Regions from separate parts of the Alteromonas sp. 76-1 genome, predicted to be linked through region 1. Evidence: predicted binding sites of a transcription regulator. Region 1 holds the regulator's gene; the other holds the start of a gene.
What was found. Region 1 encodes MetJ, which represses methionine synthesis genes. Its sites were predicted from a motif close to TAGACGTCTAGACGTCTA; they were not measured.
Positions count from the first base shown of each region.

Region 2: the regulator MetJ is predicted to act here: its motif matches at 1,628-1,645, upstream of serA (phosphoglycerate dehydrogenase).

Region 1 is NZ_LR136958.1:4,273,144-4,276,337, forward strand. Features, by position in the region: gene ALT761_RS18075 (hypothetical protein) at 1-7, opposite strand, end outside; gene ALT761_RS18080 (malic enzyme-like NAD(P)-binding protein) at 416-1,657, shown strand; gene metJ (met regulon transcriptional regulator MetJ) at 1,739-2,065, opposite strand; gene metF (methylenetetrahydrofolate reductase) at 2,217-3,101, shown strand.
Region 2 is NZ_LR136958.1:3,557,329-3,560,522, forward strand. Features, by position in the region: gene ALT761_RS15340 (GAF domain-containing hybrid sensor histidine kinase/response regulator) at 1-179, shown strand, start outside; gene ALT761_RS15345 (5-formyltetrahydrofolate cyclo-ligase) at 210-845, shown strand; gene rpiA (ribose-5-phosphate isomerase RpiA) at 927-1,583, shown strand; gene serA (phosphoglycerate dehydrogenase) at 1,926-3,155, shown strand.

The sequences.
Region 1 (3,194 bases):
CAGACATGGTAAATTACGCTTTCTTTCTTCATGTTTACCATTATACCTATTCCGCCAATCAGCGCCTTAAGCTGCCGGTAAAATGACTTTTTTCAAACATAATCCGATTGTTATTTGTTACCAAGCCTGAAGTTATTCCTGCATTTATGCCTGAACTTATCCCTGTACCAGCACCCATAAAATAGAAATAATGTATTAATTCCTTAAGTGTCATTAATACTGTGAATGGCAAATATTCGACGATGTCACTGGTCATACGAGCAAGTCTGTCCTAGATTGACAGATATAAAGGGCAGATCAGATATGTACTCAAATGACCCTGTGATAGAGTCGAAGACATTCTACTGCTAGAACGCAGATTGCCCCTACGGTAACGAAGATTGCCTAACCCCTACATCGAAGGATATGTTTACTAATGTCAGATTTCAGACAACGTGCACTAGATTACCATGCCAAACCCACGCCAGGTAAAATCAGCGTAGAGCTTTCAAAGCCAGCCGATAGTGTGGATGATCTTGCTCTGGCTTACAGTCCAGGGGTCGCTGAGCCGGTACGAGAAATTGCTGAAGATCCTGATAATGCTTACAAATATACTGCAAAAGGCAACATGGTAGCGGTCATCAGTAATGGAACTGCTATTTTAGGTTTGGGTAATTTAGGGCCGTTAGCTTCTAAACCAGTTATGGAAGGTAAAGCACTGCTGTTTAAACGCTTTGCAGGGCTTGATGCTATCGATATTGAAGTAAAGCATCGTACAACAGAAGAATTTATTAATACCGTTGCTAATATTGCAGATACCTTTGGCGGTATTAACCTTGAAGATATTAAAGCCCCTGAATGCTTTGAAATAGAACAAGAATTGATTAAGCGCTGCAGTATTCCCGTATTCCATGACGACCAACATGGTACTGCTATTGTTACCGCCGCAGGCATGTTGAACGCCATTGAAATTCAGGGTAAAAATATTGAGAGCGCTAAAATAGTCTGTATGGGTGCAGGTGCGGCAGCCGTTGCCTGTATGGAATTACTGATTAAATGTGGTGCGCAGCGTGAACGCATTTACATGCTAGACAGAAAAGGGGTTATTCACACTCGCCGTGAAGACCTTACCGAGCACAAGCGCTTGTTCGCTAATAACACTGATAAACGTACCTTAGAAGATGTAATGGAAGGCGCGGATATTTTTGTAGGTGTATCTGGGCCTGATGTATTACCACCAGAAACGCTAGCGTTAATGAGCCCCAACCCAATTGTTTTTGCATGCTCTAATCCCGACCCTGAAATTAAGCCTGAATTGGCCCACGAGGTTCGAAGTGATTTGATTATGGCGACAGGGCGTTCTGATTATCCTAATCAGGTAAACAATGTTCTGTGCTTTCCGTTCATTTTCCGTGGTGCATTAGATGTTCGCGCAACGGCCATTAACGACGAGATGAAAGTGGCTGCAGTAGAAGCACTTCGCGCTATTACAAAAGAGCCTGTGCCAGAATCGGTATTAGCGGCCAGCAATAGCAAAAGCCTCACCTTTGGCAAAGAATACATTATCCCTAAGCCAATGGACCCTCGCCTTTGTGAACGCATTGCTACTGCCGTGTCTAAAGCGGCGATTGAATCTGGCGTTGCAAGACTTCCAGAAATACCTAGCCGCGCAGAGTAAAGGCAATATAAACGAAGAATGTAGCGCGCAGCTTAATCTTCAAATTATTATAAAAAACGGCAATTTTCATTGCCGTTTTTTTTAATCTTCTTGTTCGTTCTCAATAGAAACGTCTATACCCATATCTTCCATTATGCGCCTTGCTTCTGCTGGTACACGATTAGGGTTATCTTTTCTTAAATCTTCATCATCCGGTAACGGCTGACCAGTGAAGGCATGAAGGAATGCTTCACATAACAACTCTGAATTCGTCGCATGACGTAAATTATTTATTTGCCGACGTGTACGTTCATCGGTTAATGCCTTTAGCACATTAATAGGAATAGAAACGGTGACTTTCTTTACCTGTTCACTCTTTTTACCGTGCTCTGCGTAGGGATGAATATACTTACCGTTCCACTCTGCCATAATGCTAACTCTGTCTGATCTTATTTATGTTATGAAGAGAAATTCTAAACAAGTTGACGAAAAGGTCAATTGAGCAGTGTAAACCTCTTGACGTCTAGACGTAAATTCTTTATTTTGGACGTCTAAACGTCTATAAAAGAGCAATTTTATCATGGTTTCTTACGCACAAGGTGTCGATGCACTGAATCAGTCCCTCTCGGAACTGCGTGACATTGATGTGTCATTTGAGTTTTTTCCGCCTAAATCAGAGAAAATGGAACAAACCTTGTGGAAGTCCGTTGAACGTTTGGCGCCCTTAAAGCCAAGTTACATGTCGGTTACTTATGGTGCTAACAGTGGTGAGCGCGACCGTACTCATGATGTGGTAAAGCGTATTCAACAGCAAACAGGGGTTGCAGCTGTACCTCACCTTACATGTGTTGATGCAAGCCGTGATGAGCTTAAACAAATTGCTCAAGACTACTGGGATTCTGGTATTCGTCGTATTGTTGCCTTGCGTGGTGATCTACCGCCTGGTGTGAAAGATACCGAGATGTATGCTTCAGATTTAGTAGCATTACTAAAGGATGTAGCCGATTTCGATATATCAGTGGCCGCTTATCCTGAAAAACATCCAGAAGCGCCTAATGCCCAATTCGACTTATTGAACCTTAAGCGCAAAGCAGAAGCCGGTGCGAGCGAAGCGATTTCACAGTTCTTCTTCGACACCAGTGTATTTTTGCGTTTTCGTGACCGTGCGGCAGCAGCGGGGATCGACCTAGACCTAGTACCTGGCATACTACCAGTCACTAACTATCAAACCTTGGTAAAGTTTGCCGGTTTCACTAACGTGCACGTACCTGGGTTCTTACACAAAATGTTTGATGGCCTCGACGATGACGACCAAGCTACTCGAAACCTTATTGGTGCTAACATCGCCATGGATCAAGTTAAGGTACTCGCCAAAGAAGGCGTGAAGCATTTTCACTTTTACACCCTTAACCGTAGTGAATTGAGCTACGCTATTTGCCACATGCTAGGTGTTCGAGCAGGTTAATTTCGATTAAACCTTTGCTCCTATAGGGCAGACCAGTATACCATTTGCTTATTATTAGGTATTTGAACGACTCGTTTGCCTTACTGTCACTTT
Region 2 (3,194 bases), 720 kb from region 1:
GAACAGAAGCCACTCGACAAATTAAGCAAATACGCGCAACACTGCCCGTAATCGCCTTAACCGCAGATGTTATCACGCAACGAGATTTGTTATTAAAAAATGGCTTAGACGACCTACTTACCAAGCCCGTTGAAAACGCAGAGCTTATTAGGGTACTTAATCACTATTTAGGAAAGTAAGACAAAGTGGAGCCACTGGAAGCCTGCTGTATGGAACGGAATACGTCACACATTATGCCCAAAAAAACATCACGAGCAACACTGCGAAAGGCATTAAGAGCATTGCGCAACGAATTACCTGAATCACAGCAGCAGCGCGCTGCTATCGCAGTACGCGACAACCTCATGTCATTGCCCGATATTACCAACGCATCATCTATTGCTTGTTACCTGCCTAACGACGGTGAAGTGGATTTACGCCCTTTTATGCATGCTTGCTGGAAGCTGAACAACGCATCTGCCCTTCATACTTCTTTGCCTGTGTTGCATCCGGTTTGCAAAGGTCACCTGCTTTTTCTTCGATATTCAGAGAAAACGCCAATGCGCGTGAACAAATACAACATTGAAGAGCCAATGTTAGCCTGCCCAGATGTTATTCCGACTTTTCATCATCAGGTGATACTTATGCCATTAGTAGGGTTCGATGCGAGTGGAAATCGTTTGGGCATGGGCGGTGGCTATTACGACCGCACGTTAGCTAGCATTCAAGCACAAATGATAAAGCCAAAACTCATTGGTATTGCCCACAATTGCCAGCAAGTAGACCAACTTCCCGTTCAGCAATGGGACATTCCTGTAAACGCTATTATCACCCCCACACAGCAGTTGAGCTTTAATCGTACATAACGCACCGTAAATTCCCCTATCACGGTGGGTTAGCTAGCGGTTTTCCGGTAAACTGATGAAAATTTAGTTAGGAGAGTCACTATGGATCAAAATGCAAAGAAGCAAGCAGTCGCTAAAGCAGCCATCGAATATGTTGAAAATGGCAGTATTGTTGGTGTAGGTACTGGCTCCACGGTTAATTTTTTCATTGAAGAACTCGGCAAAATTAAAAATAACATTGAAGGGGCAGTATCAAGCTCTGATGCCTCTACCAAGTTACTAGAAGCCCTAGGCATTGAAGTATTCGCACTAAACGATGTTAGCAATATTTCAGTGTATATCGACGGTGCTGATGAAGTTACCGAACACAAACACATGATTAAAGGCGGCGGTGCAGCCCTTACCCGCGAAAAAATTGTGGCCGGTGCATCAACCACATTCGTGTGTATTGTAGATGATAGCAAGCGCGTTCCCGTGCTTGGCAAATTCCCTCTTCCTGTTGAAGTTATTCCTATGGCGCGATCTTTTGTGGCTCGCGAGTTGGTAAAATTGGGCGGCGATCCTGAATACCGTCAAGGCGTAGTAACCGATAACGGCAACGTTATTTTAGACGTACATAACCTTGAAATCTTAAACCCAAGAGAGCTTGAACAGTCGATTAATAACATTCCTGGTGTAGTCACCAATGGCATATTCGCCCTACGTGGCGCAGACATCGTACTATCGGCCACCGAAACCGGTGTGGATACCTTTAAATAATAGCTTTAAATAATAGCTTTCAAGTTAAACTGATTTCTGTTAGATTTCCGTTTAGACGTCTAGATGGCCTTTCGAGAGTTTGAGGCTAGTACTAGTCGGATGTACCTTCATCGTTACACGTTGATGTAAATTGCGGATACGATGAAGCTGCTCACGTCGAAGAATGTATAACGCGGGGCAGATGGGAGGGAGTAAGGTCGGAACAAACCCTCCACCGCATGGATGCGGTGGCGGAGCGCCCATGGATGGGTTTACCGCGTGTTTGTGTAGGCCTTCTCCCTCCCAGCTGCCGCCCAAACAGCGTACTTATTAAGTTTTACTACAGCGAGAGATAGCAAATCCATGAGCAAAGTTTCACTAGAGAAGGATAAGATCCGGATATTGTTGTTAGAGGGTGTGCATCAAAGTGCACTAGAAACCTTTAAGAATAATGGATACACCAATATTGAGTATCTCAAAACGTCCCTTCCTGAAGAAGAGCTTGTTGAGAAAGTGAAAGATGCGCACTTTATTGGCCTTCGTTCACGTACTCAAATTACTGAGAAGGTAGTAGATGCTGCTCAGAAATTGGTAGCTATTGGTTGTTTCTGTATTGGTACTAACCAAGTTAATTTAGAAGCAACGCAACGCCGTGGTATTCCGGTATTTAACGCACCGTTTTCAAATACCCGTTCAGTGGCAGAGCTTGTACTTGGTCAGCTTATTCTTTTACTACGCCAAGTGCCTAGCAAAAGCGCCAAAGCTCACCGCGGTGAGTGGGAAAAAACGGCCAATGGTTCGTTTGAAGCCCGTGGTAAAACATTAGGTATTATTGGTTACGGCCACATTGGTACCCAGCTTAGTATTCTTGCCGAACACTTAGGCATGCGCGTACAGTTCTTCGATATTGAAGATAAACTGGTATTAGGTAACTCAACGCAAGTTAAGTCGTTAGAGAAGCTGTTGAACACCTCTGACGTGGTATCGCTTCATGTGCCTGAAACTCAGCAAACGCAAAACATGTTTGCAGCTGAGCAGTTTGCGCAAATGAAGAGAGGCAGCATTTTTATAAATGCGTCTCGCGGAACGGTTGTAGATATTGACGCTCTAGCCGATGCGCTTGAAAGCGGGCAGTTAAATGGCGCAGCTATTGATGTATTCCCTGTTGAGCCTAAGTCGAATAACGAAGAATTCCAATCGCCTTTACGTAAGTTTGATAATGTTATCCTTACGCCGCATGTAGGTGGTAGTACTCAAGAAGCGCAAGAAAACATTGGTATAGAAGTAGCCGGTAAATTGGCGAAGTACAGTGATAATGGTTCTACCTTATCTGCAGTTAACTTCCCTGAAGTATCATTGCCAGAGCACATTAGCCGCTCTCGTTTACTTCACGTGCATAAAAACCAGCCGGGTATTCTTACTCAAATTAACCAAGCGTTTGCAGAGAAAGGCATCAACATTGAAGCCCAGTACCTTCAAACTAACGCAGAAATTGGTTATGTAGTGGTAGATGTTCAGCAAGACCGAGCCTATGACGCGCTTGCACAACTCCAGCAGATTGACGGTACGATTAAGACCCGTATTCTTCACTAATGCTATGCATGACGGTTGTCAGATGCCGTCATGCGCTTT